One region of the Xenorhabdus poinarii G6 genome, then DNA from elsewhere that is predicted to be linked to it. Evidence: predicted binding sites of a transcription regulator. Region 1 holds the regulator's gene; each other region holds the start of a gene.
The links. The regulator PurR, encoded in region 1, represses purine synthesis genes. The targets are predictions, from matches to a motif close to CANGCAAACGTTTGCNTG.

Region 1 (6,316 bases):
TAAAAGAGATAAAAAAACAAATGATGCACCATCTGTTATTGGTCATATTTTTTGCTTTTACGACCACTCTCAAATGGAATTCATATAATCGGCGTCTTTTTGATCAATTCAGCATAAAATTAAAATAGACCGGTTTATTTTGAAATAATATTTCTATCAATACCGTTTTCTCTCAACATTCTTAGGTATCTCAGATGACATAAGCGCAATATTTTTCTTTTTTCACTGTTGGATAATGTCATCCACGTAAACCGCTCTTCCCTGCTGCGATAACATCCTCGGCAAAAACCACGGGGATCCGATTCACAAATTCCCCGACAAGGATTTGGAATAGCAAAGAGTTCTAATTGTTCAGCCATCTCATCCTCCTGCCCTCAGATTGCCCTATTATTTCTATATGAAACTATTTATTTTGTTAACCAGTATAAACCTACCTCATTAAATTTCAAAACAAAATAATAACATCAATTAACCAAATAACAACACTGGCAGCATTTAATCAATAAACGGGCAATTTGAATTATTTTATCTATACACGTTATAGTTAACCGACATAGGCAGAGATGTGAGCAACGCTTTTCAATGAAAGCGATGCGTCTCCATCAAACGATAAAGATCAAGAGGTAATCATGCGTTTACTCCATACGATGATCCGTGTTGGCAACATGCAGCGTTCGATCGATTTTTATACGCAAATAATGGGTATGCGTCTACTTCGCACCAGTGAAAATCCAGAGTATAAGTATTCCCTTGCGTTTGTTGGGTATAGCGATGAAAGTCAAGGCGCAGTAATTGAACTCACCTACAATTGGGGCGTTGAAAACTACGAAATGGGCACGGCATTCGGGCATATCGCTTTAGGCGTTGATGATGTTGCAGCGACGTGTGAACGAATCAGACTTGCCGGAGGCAATGTCATCCGCGAAGCAGGGCCGGTTAAAGGGGGAACAACGGTCATTGCTTTCGTTGAAGATCCGGATGGCTATAAGATTGAACTTATCGAAAATGCCAGCGCCAGCCAGGCATTAGGCCACTAACGCTGGAAACAGAGACCAAATTATAGCCAGACGTTATTCATACAAAAACACAAGGGCATCGATCATTGCCCTTTATTATCCGCATTACTTCTGCAAGACATGGCAAATTTTGCCATAATACCCGCTATTCTAGAATGAAAACAGAATCCTGAAGAAAATCAGATGGCTAATCAAAACGATCTAAATATGTTAAGTGGGCGCTTTCGTGGCTACTATCCCGTTGTCATTGATGTCGAAACCGCCGGTTTTAATGCGCGGACTGACGCTTTACTTGAAATTGCGGCAATTACGTTAAAAATGGACGATAAAGGTTGGTTATCCCCTGCTGATACACTGCATTTCCATATTGAGCCTTTTGAAGGCGCTAACCTTGATCCTGCTGCTCTCGCGTTCACTGGCATTGATCCCACCAATCCTTTGCGGGGTGCCGTCAGTGAATACACGGCCTTGCATGCTATTTTCAAAATGATCCGTAATGGGATGAAAAGTGCGAATTGCCACCGCGCCATTATGGTCGCCCATAATGCTAATTTTGATCATAATTTTGTCATGGCGGCGACTGAACGTGCCAGTTTAAAACGCAATCCATTCCATCCGTTCGCGACTTTTGATACGGCTGCACTCAGTGGATTGGTTCTTGGTCAGACCATCCTAGCCAAAGCCTGCATCACCGCCGAAATTCCGTTTGACAGCAATCAGGCACATAGTGCCCTTTATGATACTGATCGAACAGCTTTACTTTTCTGCGAACTCGTCAATCGCTGGAAACGGTTAGGCGGGTGGCCACTCCCTTCCACAGAACCAGCCAGTGGCGAAGCTTAAAAAGCAAATCTCATATCAATTAATGTCATACCAGCAATAAGCCCCATCCCTGTAAAAAGGATGGGGCTATGGCAGGTTTTCATCATTCAAATGAATGATTGCTTTTTATTCTTGCTCACGATATTTATCCGCCGTCTCTTTGATCAGCGTTTGTAATTCACCGCGCTGATACATTTCAACAAGAATGTCACACCCACCGACCAATTCACCATCCATCCAAAGCTGAGGAAAAGTCGGCCAATTTGCATACTTAGGCAATTGAGCACGGATATCTGGGTTTTGCAGGATATCCACATAAGCAAAACGCTCACCACAAGCAGATAAAACCTGCACTGCCTGGGCCGAGAAACCGCAACTTGGTAGTTTAGGAGAACCTTTCATATACAGTAGAATGGGGTTTTCTCTGATCTGGCGTTCAATTTTTTCGATGACTGCCGCAACTGTTGTATCAGTAACCGTATTAGTATTCATATTAATATTTGTCATTTTTGCTTCCTTAAAACTGCAAGCGTTATTTATCAGCATCAGATAAAGATTGATTCAGAATACCATTTTCCACGCTAATTTTTCTACCGTGAACTTCACACGGCAAATTTTTGCCATGATCTGCGACAAATGACTTGGATATTTTCATGCCAACTGACTGTATTCAATCGATGTTACAGCTCAGTTCTGCGTCAGTTCGTCACGTAGTGACATCTTTTCTCCTGTTATTTAGTCGAAAAGTTGTTAAGATAATGATCAAATAAAAATACGATAATAAGTCTAAATTTGCCCGGCTCATGATTGCTCGTTTATCAGTCATGGTTTGCTGAGCCAAAAACCCAAGATTAAAAAGGAGCATGCAATGTCTTTTGAATTACCCGCATTACCTTATGCCAAAGATGCCCTGGAACCACACATTTCTGTAGAGACTCTGGAATATCACCACGGCAAACATCACAACGCTTATGTTGTCAACCTGAATAACCTGATTAAAGAGACTGAATTTGCCGGGAAATCCCTGGAAGAGATCATCAAGACATCCGAAGGTGGTATCTTCAATAATGCTGCGCAAATTTGGAACCACACTTTCTACTGGCATAGTCTATCACCAAATGGTGGCGGCGAACCAAGTGGGAAAGTGGCAGATGCTATCAATCATGCTTTTGGTTCTTTTGCCGAGTTTAAACAGCAGTTCACTGATGCCGCTCTGAAAAACTTTGGTTCTGGTTGGACTTGGTTAGTCAAAAAAACGGATGGCACTTTGGCTATCGTTAACACATCTAATGCCGCAACCCCATTGACGAGTAATGATAAACCTGTGCTGACCGTTGATGTCTGGGAGCACGCATATTACATCGATTACCGGAATGCACGGCCTCAATATCTGGAGCACTTCTGGGCATTGGTTAACTGGAAATTTGTTGAAGAAAACTTAGCTTAATTAAGCTTAGTGTTCACGCCAGTTTGAAATAACAAGGGCGGTTTTCTTTCATTTACTGAGTAACGCATACTGAAAGACCGCCCTTAAAGTCACAGATCATTAAAATAATGAGCGTGACAAATTCGTCTTTTAGATCTTTGATCAAATCAGGCAGAGGCTTCCCAGAAACACAATCATGATTAATGCGCTACCGGCCGCCAACAATCCCAACTTCAGATCTGTACTCATAGAATATCCTCTGTATAAAATTAAGACCCCCTAACACCCTAAATTTTAAGTGGTCATTCACCGTTTTACCTAAAAAGCAGACTGCAATATTTCATTCATACTCTTTATAGCATCGATTATTACTTCCACTTTTGAGCTAGATCAGACAAAATTCACGGTTCATCGCTAACTTATTGCCAACCATCACCCTATATATAAATATGTTGGCAATTGATTAACAAATATCTATACCTGATAAATTTCAAGTTACAGGGGAATGCTAGCTAATGCAGTCAACCAAACGGAAATTTGAAAGATAAAGGGTGTACAAATTTAGACCATAAGGTCAGGAGTTCTTTTTATCATGGCAACGATCAAAGATGTGGCCAAACACGCTGGTGTTTCAACCACAACCGTATCCCATGTTATCAATAAAACCCGTTTCGTCGCCGAAGATACCAAAGCTGCTGTTTGGGCGGCTATTAAGGAACTGAATTATTCGCCCAGTGCTGTTGCCCGTAGTTTAAAAGTCAACCACACCAAATCGATCGGGTTACTGGCCACATCCAGTGAGGCACCTTATTTTGCTGAGATCATAGAATCGGTTGAAAATAGCTGCTATAGCAAAGGCTATACACTGATTTTATGTAATTCTCATAACAACCTTGATAAACAAAAAGCCTATCTCGCAATGCTGGCACAAAAGCGCGTCGATGGTTTGCTGGTCATGTGTTCAGAATACCCTGAACAACTTTTAGGTATGCTAGAAGACTATCGTAATATTCCGATGGTGGTTATGGATTGGGGAGAGTCCAAAGGGGATTTCACCGATGCAATTATTGATAACGCCTTTCACGGTGGTTACCTGGCTGGCCGTTATCTTATTGAACGTGGCCACCGTGAAATTGCCTCCATTTCCGGACCGTTAGCCAGGAATACCGGAGGGGGACGCCACCACGGTTTTCTCAAGGCATTGAAAGAGGCCAACATTGCTATTCGAGATGAGTGGATTGTTCAAGGTGATTTTGAACCTGAATCCGGTTATCAGGCCATGTATAAGATCCTTAATCAGAAACATCGCCCAACCGCCGTTTTCTGTGGCGGCGACGTGATGGCAATGGGCGCAATTTGTGCTGCCGATGAGTTAGGATTGCGCGTTCCGCAAGACATTTCAATTATCGGTTACGACAATATTCGTAATGCCCGCTATTTCACGCCAGCATTAACAACCATTCATCAACCCAAAGAACGTTTAGGGCAAATGGCATTTTCGATGTTATTGGACAGAATCGTCAATAAACGTGAGGATGCACAAACTATCGAAGTCCATCCACGCCTCGTTGAACGACGCTCGGTGGCGGATGGACCTTTTATCGATTATCGCCGCTGACAGTTAACTTTCTTGCAGCCATTCAGCATTCAGCGTATTGCTATCCCCCAGGTAATCGAGTAACCAGCTTAATGCCGGAGAATGGCTTTTTTGCAACCATGTCAAGCAGCATGGACTATCAGGCAATGGTTGTTCAAGTTCGAGTGTCGTCAGCTTGCCCTTACGGATCAGCGGTAACGCCCGATGCTTGGGAACCATTCCTACACACAGTCCATCCATGAGGCAACTCAGCCCTGCATCCCAATCCGGAACAATCAACCTCCGTTGATTATCTAAAGCCCATGTATTACGTTTAGGCAAGCTGCGCGAAGTATCCTCAAGGCATAAACTGGGATAAGGCCGCATTTGATCATCATTCAATTTTCCGGATATTGCCGCCAATTCATGGCCGGGGCTGACAACGCACAGCCATGGCATGAATCCCATATCCCTGAAGCTATAGCGTTCCCCGACAGGAGAGGCTCGAGTTGCCCCTATAGCAACATCCACGCGTTCATCAACCAACGCATCCCATACCCCATTAAACACTTCAGGATAGATGAATAATTCAATATCTGGGAAATGGCGGTAGAAATCCAAAATTAGCCGAAGCGTCCGCTCTGGTTTGACAACCTGATCAACCGCAATACTGAATTGCCCCCGCCAGCCATTGGCAACTTGTTGGCACTGATGTCGGGTGTGATTCATTTTTTTGATAACAGAACGAGCTTCTTTGATAAAAATAGCCCCTGCTTCCGTGAGTTCAACATCCCGGTGACGACGTTCAAACAGTGATACTGCCAACCATTCTTCAAGCTGCTTTACCGTATAACTCACAGCAGAAGGCACGCGGTGAAGTTCTGATGCAGCCGCACTGAAACTTCCTGTTCTGGCAACAGCATTAATAACTTCCAGAGAGTATTCAGACCACATATATTTTCCTTTCAAATTTTTTCACGACATGATGCAAATATTACCGTTTCACAAGTAAAAATCATGCCATATAAAATAAGCTGAATATTTTTTTATCAACGACCACATCAAGTTGTTAATACAATGAATACACATAAAAACGCTATTCCATTCATGTTTTATCTCGCAGGTCTGAGTATGCTCGGTTACCTGGCCATCGATATGTATCTGCCCGCTTTTGATGCAATGAAAGAAGAATTGGGGACATCAACAAATGCCATTAGTGCAAGTCTCAGCATTTTTCTGGCCGGGTTTGCTTTTGCCCAGCTTTTATGGGGGCAATTGTCTGACCGCTTAGGTCGAAAGCCTGTTCTTATTATCGGACTCTCTCTGTTTTCCATTAGTTGTTTAGCTATGCTGTGGATTACTGATCCTATTCAGTTGCTTATCTTGAGATTTATGCAAGCGGTTGGGGTTTGTTCTGCGGCGGTTACCTGGCAGGCACTGGTCGTCGATAGATATGATGCAGAACAGACCAAACGT
Region 2 (6,316 bases), 970 kb from region 1:
GTAATATCCTGCCCTTCCAGTAAAATTTTGCCACAATCAGCATCTTCTAGCCCGGCAATCAAACGGAGTACTGTGGTTTTGCCACAACCGGATGGCCCTAGAATGGTCAGAAACTCGCCATCATTGATTGTCAGATCGAGCTGTGAGATAACTTGTTTACCGTCGAAACCTTTACTCAAGGCTTTCAATTCAACGAGTGGTGTCAGAGAGGTATTCTCAGTCATTTATGCTATCATCTATCCCTTGGAATAATGCAGATAGAACCGCCACGGGAAAAGACTGTGTCAGCTAGCGGGAGGCATCATTTCTCCGCTAAAGCTCAAAGCCAGTGGCGCCGGTTGAAATTACGAAGCGCGCATGATAAACGCAGTAAGCCGAAATTGAAAGCCGAAACAATGACAATCTGTCTTTTTTTATGATCATGTCTCCAATCGGTGTAATGTGAATTTTATTGTGTTGGGTCAATTGTGTTGGGTCAATTGCACTTAATAACACGAAAATCACCTGATGATCTTGAGCATAGAGAGATGATCTTGAGCATCGAGTGAATAGTCGCAAAATAGTGGCACTGCCCGGTGATACAGCGCTCCTCAATACTGACTCAAAATCTGAGATATGATATAACAGCGCTTGTTCCGAATCTCCCTCAATGCAGGGTCAACCACAACTATTAATAGGATGTTTATTATGGTGACTTTTCACACCAATTTTGGCGATATCGTAATCAAAACTTTCGCGGATAAGGCGCCGGTCACGGTTGAAAATTTTCTGAATTATTGTTCTGAAGGTTTTTATGACAACACCATTTTTCACCGTGTTATCAATGGATTTATGATCCAAGGCGGTGGCTTTGAGCCAGGCATGAAGCAGAAAATGACTAAGGACGCGATCAAGAACGAAGCAAATAATGGCCTGCAAAACAACCGTGGCACTCTCGCCATGGCGCGCACCAATGATCCACACTCTGCAACAGCGCAATTCTTCATTAACGTTGTGGATAACGATTTTCTGAACTTCCGTTCAGAACGTCCAGATGGATGGGGTTATTGTGTATTTGCTGAAGTCGTTGAAGGTATGGATGTGGTTGATAAAATCAAAGGCGTTTCCACTGGCCGCAGCGGTATGCACCAAGATGTCCCACGTGAAGATGTGATCATTGAACGTGTCACTGTTAGCGAATAATCACCACCACCCAATAATCGTTGATCGCTAAATGAGTACACTGTTTATTGCGGATTTGCATCTCAGTGAACAAGAACCGGCCATTACCGCCGGTTTTCTACGTTTCTTACGTGAAGAAGCGGTTCATGCTGAGCGTCTTTATATCCTGGGTGATTTTTTTGATTACTGGATTGGTGATGATGATCCTAATCCATTACACACTAAAATTGCCCACGCCCTTTCTGAACTGCAACAAAGGGGCGTTGCCTGCTATTTCATTCATGGCAATCGTGATTTTTTACTTGGCTCGCGCTTTGCCAAAGAAAGTGGCTTAATTTTATTACCACAGGAAAAGATGCTGGAATTATACGGTAAGCGTATTCTGATTTTGCATGGCGATACACTATGTACCGATGATGTTGGCTATCAACAGTATCGTAAGCGGGTACATACGCCGTGGATACAGCGATTATTCCTGTTATTCCCATTATTTATTCGGTTAAAAATTGCCGCGAAAATGCGGGCAGGTAGCCAATATGCTAACCGCCAGAAATCCGAATCTATTATGGATGTCAACCAAGGGACGGTTATCGAGCATTTCAAAGCGCATCAGGCTGATTGGATCATTCATGGGCATACCCATCGCCCGGCAATACACGATATTCAACTTGGCGATAAAACGGTACACCGTGGTGTCTTAGGGGCATGGCATCAGCAAGGTTCAATGTTCAAAGTCACAAAAACAGCCATTGAATTACTCACCTTCACCTTCTGATAAAAGTTGGTAAAATCGACTCAGCAAGTGACGCAAACGTTTTCCTTGGGCTATTAGCGTGATATGATCCGTCGCCTGAAATTTCATCTTGGTTCTGGTAGACACCCAATACAGGAGCATCTGATTTATGACGTCCAGCTCTGATCCCACAATCACTGTGACTTCTGCAACAGAAATAGCGCACCCACATCCCCCCAAAATTGCCATTGTCATGGGTTCGAAAAGCGACTGGGCGACGATGCAACATGCCGCCGATATTTTGACCGCTCTTGCGATTCCTTTCCATGTTGAGATTGTTTCAGCCCACCGCACACCCGATAAACTTTTTCATTTCGCCGAACATGCCAAAGAAAACGGTTTTGATGTGATTATCGCGGGAGCCGGGGGCGCAGCACATTTACCGGGCATGTTAGCCGCTAAAACCCTGATTCCCGTGTTTGGTGTTCCGGTACAAAGCGCTGCACTCAGCGGTATTGATAGCCTCTATTCGATTGTGCAAATGCCGAAGGGCATTCCAGTGGGAACATTGGCGATTGGCAAGGCAGGGGCAGCCAATGCCGCCTTGTTAGCCGCTCAAGTGTTGGCTTTACATGACCGTCCTCTGTTTCAACGCCTGTCGGATTGGCGTAGTGTACAAACACAATCGGTTTTGGATAATCCAGATCCACGGGAGGAGGCATGAGACCTGTTTGTGTATTGGGAAATGGTCAACTGGGCAGAATGCTGCGTCAAGCGGGTGAACCATTGGGGATCGCTGTTTATCCGGTGGGATTAGATGCCGAGCCGGAAGCCGTACCTTATCAACAGAGTGTGATCACCGCAGAAATTGAACGTTGGCCGGAAACCGCGTTAACGCGTGAGCTGGCACATCATAATGCGTTTATTAATCGCGATATTTTTCCTCGGCTGGCTGATCGCCTGCCACAAAAGCAGCTGATGGACACATTGGGTCTGGCAACCGCACCGTGGAAGTTGCTTTCTTCTCCCGCACAATGGCCACAACTATTTGCGGAGTTAGGGGATTTCATCATTGTCAAACGCCGGACAGGAGGCTACGACGGACGGGGTCAATGGCGTATCCGGCCGGGTGATGAAGCCACCCTTCCGCCTGACATTTACGGTGAATGTATTGTCGAGCAAGGCATTCCATTTTCAGGGGAAGTTTCTCTGGTCGGTGCCCGTAATGCCAACGGTGAATCGGTATTCTATACACTGACTCACAATTTGCATCAGGAAGGTATGTTACGTACCAGTGTTGCGTTACCGGATATGGCCGATCAACACGTTCAGCAACTCGCTGAAAAAATGCTCTCCTCTATCATGGATCATCTGAATTATATTGGTGTGATGGCGATGGAGTGTTTTATTGTTGGCGACCATTTGTTGATCAACGAATTAGCCCCACGGGTTCATAACAGTGGTCACTGGACACAAAACGGGGCGTCTATCAGCCAGTTTGAACTTCACCTACGGGCGATCCTGAATCTCCCTATGCCGCAACCCGCAATATTCGCGCCATCAGTCATGATTAACCTGATCGGAACAGAAATAAATCCCGCATGGCTTAGTTTGCCGCTGGTTCGTTTGCATTGGTATGAAAAAGAGGTTCGTCCGGCTCGTAAGGTAGGCCATTTAAATGTCACTGATGCCGATAAGAGAACACTGCAAACAACATTACAAACGCTGGCTTCACTATTACCACCAGAATATCAGAGCAGTGTTAAATGGGCACAAGATAAATTAAGTTAAGCGGTTATTTTCGCGCTCAACGTATTCCATAAACACCGGCGGTGCCGCAAAGCCCGCCGTTATGCATCGCCTTGCCCTTTAACGCCGGCTCTTCTAATGTGCGGCAATCAACGGCATCAATCACTACGGCTTGTTTTGTGGCATCATCGCTTTGAAATATTCCCGTTGATATTTTCTTGTAACAGCGTTTCAATACACTGATCCACCACCATTTCAACCACTTCACTTCTGCTTGTCTCTAACCGATTGGCCAAGCCATCAATTTTTCTGAGTACCGACATTCTTAAAGAGACAGAAATCGATTTTTTCTTCTCTTTATCGAGGAAAACGTGGCTGATCGATGCTTCAGATTTGAAGCTGAGGTGTTGTGCGAGTAGTTCTTCGATCCTTTTTACATCCTTCTTGGTCAGCATTCCTTTATCAACTAATTGATAGGTATTCCCCATTTTGCTAAACCGAATATCAGCACAGTAAAGATCTCTTAAATTTCGTAGCGCTCGGGTTAATGTTGGCCCTGAACAATTGAGTTCCCTGATGATCCTAACTTTACTTATCGGTTTACCCGGTGCAAGTAATAACGTTAGCTTAAAATTTCTAAGTTGTTTGGGATTAAGCAGCATTTTTATGACCAAGTCAGGGACAACGCCTCCAACTTTCCTACAGTGAACGACAAAATAACTTTCAGAATAGTCTTTATCGCAAGTAAATCAATAACAAAACGGATGAAAAACATGAGTGATGTTTTCGCCCGTTTCAGCCTGATGACGTGAGATTCTCATCATCAGCCAGTAAAATATTTCATTGCATATTGAAAAATAAGGAAATATTTACACTCTTGACTCATCAAATAAAACGTCTAATCCTCCGACTTGTCACCACGGTGTACGACGGCTTTAGCCAGATTCATCGCTTAATACTTTCAAAAGAAAAAATGCTACTAAATATGACTAAGATAAAAATGTATTCTCCTAATGACTACTTAATCAGGATTCAGGTTATACTGATCCCTCTTTTTTATCTTTTTTGTTATTTATTGAACACACAATGGAACGCTTTTTTGAAAACATTATGTACGCCTCTCGCTGGCTACTCGCACCGGTTTATTTTGGTTTATCATTTGCATTACTTGCCCTTGCGGTTAAATTCTTTCAGGAAATCATACATATCATCCCCCAATTTTTAGACTTAGCAGAATCCAGTCTTATCCTGACGCTGCTTTCTCTGATTGATATGGCGATGGTGGGTGGATTACTGGTGATGGTCATGTTTTCTGGCTACGAAAACTTTGTTTCACGTCTGGATATCGATGAGCACAAAGAAAAACTGAGCTGGCTGGGTAAAATGGATGCAACGTCACTGAAGAACAAAGTGGCCGCCTCAATTGTTGCCATTTCCTCCATTCATTTGCTGCGCATCTTTATGGATGCCAAAAATATCGAAAACGATAAACTCATGTGGTATGTCCTTATCCATCTCACCTTTGTGTTATCCGCCTTCATTATGGGATACCTTGATAAAATTATGCGCAGCCACCACTAAGTGAACAATCAAATCTACACTCATCCCCTGCTGCCAGTGAACATCCATCAGCTGGCATCAGGGGAGCGTCATGGTGAACTTAGCGTTGTTTCTCGCCGGTTCTCCGGCTCCTAAGCGGCTCCCGTTTCGATGCCATAATGCGCAGCCCGCTCAAGAATACTCCTCGCCCAACGTTGGTGGGTCGCGGGTTCACACATCATACCCTGTGATTTGAAAACCGCCTTACTGGCCTGGAGAACATTCAATGCTTCGGCGTGATCTTGGGCACTGACCATCAGCGCTCGTTGGATACATGGGATCTGACCTGGATGGATGGCGGTTTTACCCACCAGACCGTGGGCAATATCTAACTCCAGCTCTTTCTCAAGCAATTTTAAATCATCAATATGCTCACAAACGGGCGCGGTCAGGGCAAACCCCCGCGCAACAAAAACGGCCACCAGCATTTTAATCACATACCCCATCGGCCCATCATAAAGTGTGAAGTATCGGGAACGCCGCAAAGACATGGCATTCATCAAATCATTACCGCCAATACGCAAGACAATAATGCGATCCTTACAGGGATGTGATTTTAGCTCGTCAGCAAGCTGATTCATTTTCTGCACATCAAACACCTCGGTACTTTCCAGTGTTGGCATAATACACAGATGCGTTGAACGAATAATCGCCCACCAATCAGCTAATGAGGCATAGGTGAATTTAGGTAACACCATGCCATCAATGGCGCTCAGATTAACGTTAGCAACCAGATATTTCGCCATGCTTTCATTACGCGGGCGAATAAAAATCAGGGGGCGATGCGGGTCAGTATCAGAAGAAAAACGATCAGCGTCTGCCAATGTGTGCATCAGCTCTCTGAGGTTTTCGATCGCAGCAGGAATTTCCTGCTCACTGACCGCATCTTCCAGGCAAATCACCAGCGAACGCAGATCAGGGATCTTATTCTGCAACAGGATTTCTGCAATATTTTGGCGAGTCGCGGGGATATACAGAGTTGCACCCAATTGATATGGCGAAGGGGTCGGTTTCATCAGAGTACCCTTTTGATGATAGTGACAGCGCGGTATTGACCGATTAGAGCACCCACTT
Region 3 (6,316 bases), 1.5 Mb from region 1:
GCCCTTAATGCCGTCAAACGAAAACGACGCTCCAGATCTTCAACCATAAGATTGTGCTCGATTTCATCCGTTCCTGCGGTACGACGCCGTAAAGAACCTGTGACGCGAGAAGCCACTTCACCGATAACTTCGGCATCCAGTTTTTCTTCCGTACTGGCCGACAAACGCTCTTCCATCTTATTCATACTGATAATAGCCACTTCGGCCATTGCTGCTTTTGCCATTCGGATTTCATTAAGATCTGCCTGCTTATCACCAACGGTCATGCCACGCAAGAACAGAGGCAACGCGACAACCCCGACAAAGAGGGAGAACAAAATCACACCCGCAGCAATGAAAACCAACATATAGCGTGCCGGGAACGGATCACCATCCGGCAAGAAAAACGGCACAGACAGCGCACCGGCCAGCGTAATTGCACCACGAACACCAGCGAATGAGGCTAACCACAGCTCACGGGTCGTATAGGAAGCAAATTCAAGTGGTTTTTTCTTTATCAATACCTTGCTGATATTTTTCATCAGCCATAACCAACCGAACCGCAGTAATAGCAGCGCAACGTAAATGATCCCAACCGCGGCGAACAGCATCCATGTTTCAACCTGTGGGTCAAGATCGGCCTCAGCAACCGACGTTTCCCAAATACCGGGTAATTGCAGCCCCAGCATGATGAACACAAGGCCATTGAAAACAAAGGCCAGCATTCCCCATACGTTATCGGCACGCAGACGCATATCCAGCGGTGCATTACGGATCACGCCCGCCTTACTGATTGTCATACCGGCGGTGACCGCAGCCAGGATCCCGGATACCCCCAGATGCTCAGCAATCATATAAGAGGCGAACGGTAACAACATCATAAACATGATTTGGGTTGCGGGATCGTCTCCACTCCAGCGGCTCATCAATCGCAGTGACTTACTGTACAGCAGTGTGACGACGATACCCGACACCAAACCACCCACCGCGACTTTGATAAACTCGATGGTTGCGCCAGTCACCGTAAAAGCCATCGTTCCCATGGCAATTGCCACGGCGAATTTCAGCGCCACCAGACCAGAAGCATCGTTCATTAATGCTTCCCCTTCCAGCACACTCATCATGTTTTTAGGAATACGTCCTTTTCCAACAATCGAGGACAAGGCCACCGCATCCGTTGGCGATAATACCGCCGCCAGTGCAAAAGCGGCAATCAGTGGAATACTCGGCAATAACCCATGAATCAAATAGCCAATGCCAACCACGGTCACCAAAACCAACACTAAAACTAATATAACGATTTCACGCCCATGCTGGAAAAACTCTCTGGTCGGCGTTTTCCAGCCATCAACAAACAATAAAGGCGGGATAAGTAAAACGAGGAATAATTCAGGGTCGAAAGTAACGTGTAGTCCAAAATAAGGTAAGGCCAGCAACGCTCCCATTGCTATCTGCACTATCGGCAAGGGGATACGGAAAGGTATCATTTTAGTGAGAACACCAGAAACTGACACCACCAAAATCAAAATCAAGATAGTAAAAAATATCTCCATGTTACCCTTACAAATTGCCAAAAATCCGTCGGTGAAAAGATTGTGACTGTTTTTGATTATTAATAACAGCGCTAATACCCATAAATTTTACAGCTATTAGAAAAAACCAAAAAACAATCACATTATGAGTCATCAATCGATAGAACTCCTTTTATCTATTTTAGACTTATCGGCAAGGGGATGTGAAAAATCAGGCTATTTTAGCTTTCTCTTTCAAAGAGAGGGAAAATACCTATTTCAAAAAGAGGGAAAATGCGCAAACGCTATCGCTTACGCATCATATTTTCATTAAGCCACTATTTTTAATCAGATAGCCCAATTTCCGGCATAAAAGACAACTAACACGGCAGCAAGAATAACGGTACCAATATTCAGTTTACGCCATTCGCCCGAAAAAATACGGCCAACAACCAGTGCACTGAAACCTAACATAATACCTGTCACAATATTACAAGTGAGTACAATAAAGACGGCGCACAGCAAACCCGACATAGCATCGACAAAATCATCAAAGTTTAGCTTTCGTACATTACTCAGCATCAATAACCCGACATACATTAAGGCGGGCGCAGTTGCATAGGCAGGCACCAAATACGACAGCGGAGACAGGAATAGAATCGACAAAAACAAAATACCCACAACAGAAGCCGTTAAACCTGTTTTACCACCGACCGCAGTTCCGGCGGCGGATTCAATGTACACCGCCGCGGGGGAAGCACCGATGATGCCCGCAAAAATACTGCTAACAGAGTCTGCTGTCAGAGCCTTACCGCCATTCACGATCTGGTCTCTCTTATCCAATAAATTTGCCTGCCCCGCTACAGCCCGAATCGTTCCCGTTGCATCAAATATTGCTGTCATGACCAATGCCAGAACACTGGGTAAAACAATCGGCTGTAATGCCCCCATAATATCCATGCTGAACATCAGGGACAGGCTATCTTCCCCTAATGTCGGCATTTTAAAAAATCCTTGATATTTAACGGCCGGATCAAAAATCAAACCGAGAATAGATATCACGATAATCATCAACAAAATACTGCCCGGCACTTTCTTCCGTTCCAGACCGATAATTCCCGCCAGCCCCAATATTGTCATCACCACCGGAAATGCCGTCAATGAGCCAAAGGCAACCGGTAAACCCGCATGGGGATTTTTCACCACCAGACCGACGCCATTGGCCGCAATCAACAATAGAAATAACCCGATACCAATGCCGGTTCCATGTGCGATGCCCATCGGCATATTACGCAAAATCCATGCCCGTATGCCTGTCACTGAAATCACCGTAAACAAGCACCCCATCAGGAATACCGCACCCAGTGCCACAGGAATGCTGACCTGCTGTCCTAATACCAAACTAAAAGCCGTAAATGCAGTCAACGAGATGGCACAGCCAATCGCCATTGGCAAATTCACCCACAACCCCATCAATAACGAACCTATACCCGTCACTAAACAGACAGAAATAAACACAGCGGTATGGGGAAATCCGGCTTGCCCAAGCATTCCCGGAACCACAATAACGGAATAGACCATCGCCAAGAATGTCGTTAATCCAGCAAGAATTTCCTGACGCACCGTCGATCCACGTTCAGTAATCTTAAAATACTTATCGAGTTTGCATTGAGTGAGTGCCTGCTTGCCAGACATGTTTTTCCCCTGCTTTTGTTGAATATGCCGCATAAAAAATCGCTCACTTTTTTCCTCAAACCCATCTAAACGAAAACGATTACGTCATAAGTTCACAATATCAATGCGGGACTCGCGAGTTCAGCTATTCGTTTGCGCAATCGTTTGGCTTACTGGACAAAAATAAAGTGAGAAAATTTGAAGCGGATGATTATCCAGTGAATCGGGGATAAGGATCAAGCGATAATCGCCAATTTTATGCGGCCTTTGTGTTTGACCTTGTGTAAAATCCCCTCAGTTCGACATCTGACTGGTTCATTAGGATATTGACCCTTTCTGTAAGATTTTAGGAGATAAATCATGACAACTTATGCCCTGGTAGGCGATATCGGTGGTACAAATGCACGGCTGGCATTATGTGATATAGATACTGGACAACTGAGCGCAGTTGAATTTTACCCCTGCGCACATTATGCATCACTTGAAATTGTTATCCGCCAATATCTGCAACAGCAAGACTGTGACGTCAATGATGGCTGTATTGCCATTGCCTGTCCGGTGACCGATGACATTATCCGTATGACCAACCACAGTTGGTGTTTTTCTGTTAACCAGATGAAAACATCTCTTGGCTGGGAACGTTTTGAAGTGATTAACGATTTTACCGCCGTTTCCCTTGCTATTCCGGTTTTGCAGACAAATGATGTGATTCAGATTGGAGGAAAACAACCTCAAGCTAAGCGCCCTATCGCCGTTTATGGTGCAGGTACGGGGTTGGGAGTTGCCCATCTCATTCATACGGGAAATCAATGGATAAGCCTACCCGGTGAAGGGGGTCATGTCGATTTTGCGCCAGACAGTGAGGAAGAAGATCATCTGTTAAACGTTCTACGGAAAGAATATGGACATGTCTCCGCCGAACGCGTTCTTTCCGGGCCAGGATTAGTGAACATCTATCGTTCTCTCCAGAAGCTGAATAATCAGTCTGTCGAAGATCTGACCCCTAGCGATATTTCTGATCGCGCATTGAATGGCAATTGCCCTATCTGCAAACAAGCATTGGAACTCTTCTGTCGCGCATTAGGTCGTTTTGGCGGAAACTTAGCGCTGAATATCAGTGCCTTTGGGGGCGTTTATATTGCGGGTGGGATTGTTCCCCGTTTCCTTGAATTCTTCCAGACATCAGGATTCCGGCAGGGATTTGAAAACAAAGGCCGATTTACCCATTATTTACGGGATATTCCGGTGTACCTGATTACCCATGATAAACCCGGGTTATTAGGCGCGGGTTCTTATATTCGTCAATTATTAGGCAAGGAAATTGGGTAAATAACCTCAATATATTTGCATGACAAAGGTATGGGAATTTTCATTCCCACCTTTTTAAGTTAATTTCTGTTAAAAAACATTAAGTTTGCCGGGTTTTAAATTTAAGCTAAAATTATCTAAATATTTAGTTTATGACACGATAAAGCTAAGTGTTAGCTGGCTCAATTATCCCCTTAATATTACCATCTTCCAACTTAATTACACGATCAGCAATATGGAAATAAGATTCATCATGGCTAATAACAATGACCGTTTTGCCTCGAGATTTTAGTTCAGGCAAAAGCTCAGTATAAAATAATTTTTTAAACACAGGATCTTGATCCGCAGCCCATTCATCAAATAAATATACTGGCCGATCTTCTAAGTAAGCGGAAATTAAAGCTAACCTTTTTCTTTGTCCTGTTGAAAGTTCAATCGTGGAGAATTTACCATCAACAATTTTGACTTTATGACTCATATTTAATGCTTCAACGTAATAAGTTGCTTTCTCTGTAACATTTGTGTTTGTATCTAATAATTGATCAAATAAATAATAGTTGGAAAAAATTGCAGAAAAATACTGACGATAGTGTTCATTGTTAGACTCATTCATCTTCACACCATTGAGAAAGATAGAACCAGACTCTTGCTCAAATAAACCAACTAGTAGCATAGCAAGAGTAGTTTTACCACAACCATTACCACCAACAATAAATACAATATCTCCTTGATATATTTTTAGGTTCAAAGGGCCAAGTATGAACTGATGTTCTTCTTTATCTTTAGTGTAGTGATGTGTAATCTCTTTTAGCTCAAGCACCAAAGGTTTTTCACTTAAGAATGGGTTGGTTGTATTAATCTCAAGCTGTTTGTATTGTAATTCATTCAACTGGCTATCAAGTTGATTCATTTTATTCAATGAAATTTCCGCTTCTCTGATTTCTGGAATTGCCCCGATAACTTCGCTGATTGGGCCTGTCAAGAATAAAACGATCAGTGCTACTACCACTAAGTTAGCTGGTTCTTGAGGAAGCCAAATAGGGACAACAAACACAATGATACCAATAATTATATAGAAAGCCACGGAGCTTGCATTTAATACCCATGCATAGCTATTAGTGGCTTTAATACAAATATCTTTGAACTTTCTAGCGTCTGGAGATATCACTTTATCGATGAAAATATTTCCTTTTTGTTTATTCAATTTCAGTTCCTTACTTCCGTCTATTAAGCTCTGGAAATTGAAGTATAATTTATCTATTTGATCCCGCAATTCGTTCATTAGGCGTATAGGCCGTTTTTCTAGAATATAGAAAATATACATAGTAAATAAAGAAAGAATAGTCAGAATGATAAATAGTTGCCAAGAAATAAAAGCCAGGTAACCCAAACAAGCGATAATCAACGTGATATTTCCAAATGCTGTCGGTGCTAACATAAAAGATTGTACAAAGACATCTACATCTTTAGTTAAAACCGCCAATAATCCATGCCTCCCTAATTTATTAATTTTTTTGAATGGAGCTTGTAATATTTTAATACTTAAACTTAAACGCAATGAATAAATTGCTGATTGAGTTAAATGTGATAATGTAATTTGCGATAAGGTTTTGCTGAAAAAAAATATAATACACGCACTAAAAAAATCCCAGATGAGAGATCTAAAACTAACTATTTCTGTAATCCCTTTACTAATCACACTGATAACATAAGCACCAGAAAAACCACTCATTAGAGCACTTATTGTCGATAATAAAAATAAAACCCAAGATTGGCGATACAGATACATTACCAAAGTCATATAAAAACCATTAAATAAAATTGTAGTTAATACAGACTATATA
Region 4 (6,316 bases), 510 kb from region 1:
GTTAAATGACTTTATGTGGGCCAAAGCATTCATAATGAAGATGGTGTTCATCAATCCCCATGAGCAGCAATTGGCTGGCGATATGTTGCATGAATGCGACAGGCCCACAGAAATAAAAGGCCATCCCTTCTACCATGATGGCTTCTTTCACGAGCGAAAGATCCATCAACCCTGCATGGTGATAATGTGTGCCTTTTTGATCTGTTTCCCGGGGTTCACGATACCAAACTTGTGAATACAGATTAGGCATGGATTCAGCAATGACATTCACTTTCCCTGCGAAGGCATGATAACCGCCATGCTCTGTGGCATGGAACCAATTGATCGGGGCGGTATGATGCTGGTTATACAGGGATTGCAGCATACTCATCATCGGCGTCAAACCCACGCCGGCAGAAATGAGTGTCACGGGCGTTTCAGCCTGTACCTCAAGGAAAAAATCACCACGAGGTGCGGCTAGCAGGACGATATCCCCTTCCTGTACATGATCATGCATATGGTTTGACACCTTGCCCTGAGGTTCACGTTTAATGGCAATTTGATAACTGCTGCCATTGGGCGCAGCGGTCAGTGAATATTGGCGGATTTCACGGTTTGCGAATGCCGGGTTTTCTATATAGATCCCCAAATATTGTCCCGGCTTATAATCCATGACTTTGCCACCATCGACAGGAACAAACTCAAAACTCGTGATAAGTTCGCTTTGTGGCTGTTTTCGGCTGACCCGGAATGGACGCAAATCACGCCAGCCCCCTTCCGATGATGCGCCACTTTGATAAATTTCCTCTTCCCGCTGGATAAATACATTCGCCAAGACGTTGTAGGCTTTTCCCCAGGCGTTCAGCACGTCTTCACCAGGATGAAACATCTCATCAAGGGTCGCCAGAAGATGTGTCCCAACAAGGTGGTAGTGCGCCGGTTTAATGTTGAGGCTGGCGTGCTTATGCGCAATTTTTTCGACGGCAGGTAATAGCGCTGATAGATTATCGATGTTGGCTGCATAAGCACAAAGCGCATTGAAAAGCGCTTCACGTTGATCCCCCTTGATCTGATGGCTCATATTAAAAATATCTTTTAATTCAGGATGATGTTTGAACATACGTTCGTAAAAATGGGCAGTCAGTTTAGGCCCGGTAGAAACAATTAATGGGATAGTGGATTTTATTGTTGTGATAACGTGGCTATCTAGCATGGGGATCTCCTGAACTTTTCGCAAATGGCGCTGAGGTCTATAAGTTGCATTTTAAATACAACTTATAGGGTTTGGGAATAGCTCGCGACGAGAAAAGAAAATAATATTGATTTAAATGGAAAAAATGGAATTAATATCCAGATGAATTTAGACAAAGATCACAAATATCATTGATAAATAGGACATCATCAGCTCAATCGTTATCTGGACAGCGTCTAACCGGCGATTTCCTTGCAATGCAAACGATTGCGTAATTTGTTTTGTCAAGACTATCTCATTTGATAAAAAGAGTTTACACTGTGTGCCATTCTGGCCCTCAGGGGTATTTTTTCAAAGATGTAGCTGAGTCAGGAGAACCAAATGTTAAAGCGTGAAATGAATATTGCGAATTACGATCCCGAACTGTGGCAAGCGATGGAACAGGAGGTTTGTCGCCAAGAAGAACACATTGAATTGATTGCTTCTGAGAACTACACCAGCCCAAGAGTGATGCAAGCTCAAGGATCTCAGCTGACCAACAAGTATGCGGAAGGCTATCCGGGCAAACGTTACTACGGCGGTTGTGAACATGTCGATGTTGTTGAACAACTTGCGATTGACCGCGCAAAAGCGCTGTTTGGTGCTGATTATGCTAACGTCCAGCCACATTCTGGTTCTCAGGCAAATGCGGCGGTGTACATGACATTGTTGCAACCCGGCGATACCGTTTTAGGGATGAATCTGGCGCATGGCGGTCACCTGACTCACGGCTCTCCTGTTAACTTTTCCGGTAAACTGTATAACATCGTTCCTTATGGCATTGATGACGCTGGCAAAATCGATTACGACGATATTCGTTCCCAGGCACAAAAACATCAACCTAAAATGATCATCGGTGGCTTCTCAGCTTATTCTGGTGTTGTCGATTGGGCGAAGATGCGTGAAATTGCCGATGAAATCGGCGCTTACCTGTTCGTTGATATGGCTCATGTAGCAGGTCTGGTGGCTGCCGGTGTTTATCCAAACCCCGTTCCGCATGCACACGTTGTCACAACCACCACGCACAAAACGCTGGCTGGCCCACGTGGTGGCTTGATTTTGGCGAAAGGCGGTGACGAAGAACTCTATAAGAAACTGAATTCCTCCGTTTTCCCAGGCTCTCAGGGTGGCCCATTGATGCATGTTATTGCGGGTAAGGCCGTGGCATTGAAAGAAGCTATGGAACCTGAATTCAAAGCTTATCAACATCAAGTCGCCAAGAATGCGAAAGAGATGGTAGACGTCTTCCTGCAACGTGGTTACAAAGTGGTTTCTGGCGCAACCGAAAACCATCTATTCCTGCTGGATCTGGTGGATAAAAACATGACGGGCAAAGAGGCTGATGCAGCATTAGGGCGTGCCAATATCACGGTGAATAAAAACAGCGTGCCTAACGATCCGCGCAGCCCATTCGTTACTTCGGGTATCCGTATCGGGACACCTGCCATTACCCGTCGCGGCTTCAAGGAAGCGGAAACCCGTGAACTGGCGGGCTGGATATGTGATGTACTGGATAACATCAATGATGAAGCCATTATTGAAGGCGTTAAGCAAAAAGTCTTGGATATCTGCGCAAAATATCCGGTTTACGCATAATTAAAAATAAGTCGTAGTTAGCTATAAACCCGACTCATAACGTCAGTTTTGAGCGGGTTTTTTGTATTTAAGAAGGGAAGGGTTTGGATGGTTATTCCGTCAACATCTTGGCTAGGGTTAAGTTATTTCACCTACTATTTTTCTTTTGGCATATTTTTGCCTTTTTGGTCTGTCTGGCTAAAAGGTGAAGGTATTGACACCTCGATGATTGGGATCATGTTAGGTATTGGTATGATTGCCCGTTTTGTCGGTAGCCTGGTTATCTCTTCTGCGGTCGAAGATCCTGCCAATCTGATAAAAGCACTGCGTATCCTTGCCTTGTTAGCCATGTTTTTTGCGGTGGCTTTTGCATTGGGCAGCCATTGGGTCTGGCTTGCCTTTGTCATGGTCAGTTTCAACGTATTTTTTTCACCCCTGATTCCTTTATCAGATGCTTTGGCAGGCACATGGCAAAAACAATTTACACTGGATTATGGCAAAGTCAGAGTTTGGGGATCGGTTGCATTTATTATTAGTTCTTCTTTAACTGGCATATTAATGTCTGCCGATGGTCTGAATCTCTCAATCAGTAGTTTAAATCTGGGCTGGCATGTCTCGTTTGATAGTTTAAATCGTTGGATTAGCAGCAAATTATTCGGGACACACCAGATCATTCTCGCGTTCTTGATATGCAGCGTCACGGTGATGCTATTGGGAATGATGCTGAAACCTTCAATTATGCCGGTAGGGAAAATGAAGGTGGCAAATACGAATACGATTTCTTTTAAAAAACTGCTAGCTGAAAAAGCAGTATGGAAGTTTTTAATCTGTGTGACGTTATTACAGGCAGCTCATGCAGGTTACTACAGTTTTAGTTCTATTTATTGGGCGCAGGCCGGTTACTCTTCATCAACGATTGGTTATCTTTGGTCGTTAGGGGTTGTGGCGGAAGTGGTTATCTTTACTTTCAGCAAACCGTTGTTCCGTCGTTGGTCTGCCCGTAATTTGCTGTTGTTATCCGGTGTTTGTGGTGTTATCCGTTGGGGATTAATGGGAACATCAACTGAACTTTCGGTTTTGATCATGATTCAAATCCTGCATTGTGGCACGTTTACTGTCTGCCATTTGGCTGCGATGCGTTTTATTGGGGCCAGAAAAGAAAACGAGATCATCCGGTTGCAGTCTGTTTACTCTGCGTTATCGATGGGAGGCGGTATTGCTGTTATGAGTATGATAGCAGGTTGCCTGTATGAGCATATAGGCAGAGGCATATTTTGGATGATGGCGCTGATTGTGCTGCCTGCTCTGTTTTTGCGACCAAAAGTTGAAGCCCATGCGTCAAGCTAAAAATCTAAGGTAAATCACTTTCACGTTAATAAAATATTAACGTGAAAGTGAGGTTTCCGGATTTATTAAAGCACAACAGATACGGCGGATATTTAGCGTTTACGCAGTGCGCGAAGCCGCATCGTCAGGATGAACAGGGGTACGCCAATGAGGGTGAAGCTCAACCCGATAGGGAGAAAGACGCCTGCCGGTGCTGCTTTCGTCACGATATCCGCTGCAACGACGAGATTGCTGCCCACCAGAGCGGAAAGAAACAGTCGGGCGCGGCCTGTGGCCGATGAAACAAAGCTTGCCAAATGCGGCGCCAATATCCCTATAAAGCTCAATGGTCCTACTGCGGCGACAGACGCTGTGCTTAACAAGACAGCAAATACCATCAGCATCGGACGGGAATATTTGACAGGCTCCCCAAGGGACAAAGCCAGTTCATTTCCAAGCTCATAGCGGTTTAACGCGGGGCCAATGAGCAGAATACCGATAATACTCAATAAGAATAATGGGATGAATGATGCGATAACTGACCAGCTGGCCTGAAACAACGACCCTTCCATCCATCCGGCAAGATTCAGGGATAACTCTGTCGGAAGATAGAGGAGAAGAAAAGAGCTGACTGAACCGAGAACGGACGAGGTAGCAATCCCCATCAGTAAAATTGCCAAGCCACTAGCGCGATTATTGCCGACGAGTAAAGTCAAAAACAACGCAACAGTCAGTCCACCAGCCAGTGCCGCAAGGACGATCAGCATCTTAGGGGCGGCGGGAACGAACGCCAGCAAGATAATGATCATCGTCATAGAACCCTGACTTATGCCAAAAAGACCGGGATCGGCCAACGGATTACGAGCAATCGGCTGCAGAATAGCACCGGCAAGGGCTGCGCACCAACCAACCATCAGTCCCAATAAAATATGAGGTATTCGTACAACCCAGAGTGCATAAGACTGATGGTGTTCAAGAGAATGACCGAAAAGCATATGCAAGAATTCATATACGCCAACGTCCGTAACGCCAACGTTTAAAGAAATAACGATGAGTATGATCGTAATGGTAAATAGACATAACCCGACTTTTATATCGAGGGTGCGCATCTGTAATCCATTAGCGAAGCGTAATACTCTTTTTCCGTCTATTGCCTGATCAAACTTCATAACAATCTCGCCGATGTTGTGGAAAGGTAGCGTTTTCTGATGATCCAGATAAAAAATAATCCGCCCAGAAAATCCATCAGAACGCCGGTATGTATGACATAAGGCTGGAAGAGTGTTTGTGCACAAAGATTGGCGATCAGGCAGACACTTGCCCCCGTCAGAGCACAGGCTGGCAGCGATAGCATAAAGTTCTGACCAACCAAAGGTTTGACAATATGGGGCACAATCAGTCCGACGAAACCAATCGGACCACATATGGCAACAGCAGAACTGGATGCGACGATGGCGGCAATTAACGCAATGCGCGAAACAAGCGTTGCATTCACGCCAATCGAATGCGCTTTTTCGTAACCGATCAGAATGAGCGTCAGTGGACGTGCCAGTAATAAAAGGATGATTAAGGCCAGCAGACCGAACCACCAGAAATGGTGAAGTCTTGTCATATAGACATGATTGATAGCCCCTGCCAGCCAGCTCAAATATTCGGTTCGCACGGTAGGATGGGCAAGAAGAACCGCATTGCTTACCCCAAGATAAAGCATTGCTATTAATGTGCCAGCCAGTATCAGCAGCAAGTCGCGGGAAACAGAGTTAACACCTGCCAGGCGAGAGATTAAAAGAGATGACAAAAAGCCAAACAGCCCGCCGAAAAGGGCGGCTATGCCTTGTAATGTCAGGTCGAGCGAAAAAACAATGGCACCAGTGATAACAAACATTGTTGCACCGGCATTGATTCCTAATGTCGATGAAGAAGCCAGCGGGTTGCGGATCAGCCCCTGGAAAACAAGACCACTGCATGCCATCACTGCACCGACATAAACAGAAATCAACGCCCGTGGTAGTCGCTGGTATAAAATAACTGCTTGTTCATAGTCTTGTGGTTCAGACTGTGTTAAGGCAGCATAAATTTGCGAAAACGAGGCAATATTCATGCCGAAAGACAGACTAAAAAAAAAGATCAGCAGTAATACAAAAGGGGCAAATATAAAGAACAGACGGGGTTTCATCGTGATACTCCGGACCGATTTTCAGGATG

Region 2: a site for PurR is predicted at 1,966-1,983, ahead of purE (5-(carboxyamino)imidazole ribonucleotide mutase). Genes of this name have one in related genera too.
Region 3: a site for PurR is predicted at 3,254-3,271, ahead of XPG1_RS13965 (NCS2 family permease). Genes of this name have one in related genera too.
Region 4: a site for PurR is predicted at 1,428-1,445, ahead of glyA (serine hydroxymethyltransferase). Genes of this name have one in related genera too.

The regions. Positions count from the first base shown of each region.
Region 1 covers NZ_FO704551.1:1,536,333-1,542,648, reverse strand. The annotation lists gene XPG1_RS17490 (DUF1289 domain-containing protein) at 135-359, opposite strand; gene gloA (lactoylglutathione lyase) at 630-1,037, shown strand; gene rnt (ribonuclease T) at 1,200-1,859, shown strand; gene XPG1_RS07140 (Grx4 family monothiol glutaredoxin) at 1,965-2,345, opposite strand; gene sodB (superoxide dismutase [Fe]) at 2,707-3,285, shown strand; gene purR (HTH-type transcriptional repressor PurR) at 3,857-4,882, shown strand; gene punR (DNA-binding transcriptional activator PunR) at 4,886-5,794, opposite strand; gene punC (purine nucleoside transporter PunC) at 5,918-6,316, shown strand, end outside.
Region 2 covers NZ_FO704551.1:564,900-571,215, reverse strand. The annotation lists gene potA (spermidine/putrescine ABC transporter ATP-binding protein PotA) at 1-224, opposite strand, end outside; gene ppiB (peptidylprolyl isomerase B) at 688-1,182, shown strand; gene lpxH (UDP-2,3-diacylglucosamine diphosphatase) at 1,214-1,936, shown strand; gene purE (5-(carboxyamino)imidazole ribonucleotide mutase) at 2,064-2,618, shown strand; gene purK (5-(carboxyamino)imidazole ribonucleotide synthase) at 2,615-3,685, shown strand; gene XPG1_RS02480 (hypothetical protein) at 3,829-4,305, opposite strand; gene XPG1_RS02475 (TIGR00645 family protein) at 4,730-5,224, shown strand; gene XPG1_RS02470 (HpcH/HpaI aldolase/citrate lyase family protein) at 5,335-6,258, opposite strand; gene XPG1_RS02465 (cysteine protease StiP family protein) at 6,258-6,316, opposite strand, start outside.
Region 3 covers NZ_FO704551.1:3,011,701-3,018,016, forward strand. The annotation lists gene XPG1_RS13960 (Na+/H+ antiporter) at 1-1,532, opposite strand, end outside; gene XPG1_RS13965 (NCS2 family permease) at 1,839-3,185, opposite strand; gene glk (glucokinase) at 3,525-4,493, shown strand; gene XPG1_RS13975 (cyclic peptide export ABC transporter) at 4,639-6,273, opposite strand.
Region 4 covers NZ_FO704551.1:1,025,660-1,031,975, forward strand. The annotation lists gene hmpA (NO-inducible flavohemoprotein) at 2-1,192, opposite strand; gene glyA (serine hydroxymethyltransferase) at 1,553-2,806, shown strand; gene XPG1_RS04770 (3-phenylpropionate MFS transporter) at 2,894-4,132, shown strand; gene XPG1_RS04775 (FecCD family ABC transporter permease) at 4,225-5,280, opposite strand; gene XPG1_RS04780 (FecCD family ABC transporter permease) at 5,277-6,287, opposite strand; gene XPG1_RS04785 (ABC transporter ATP-binding protein) at 6,284-6,316, opposite strand, start outside.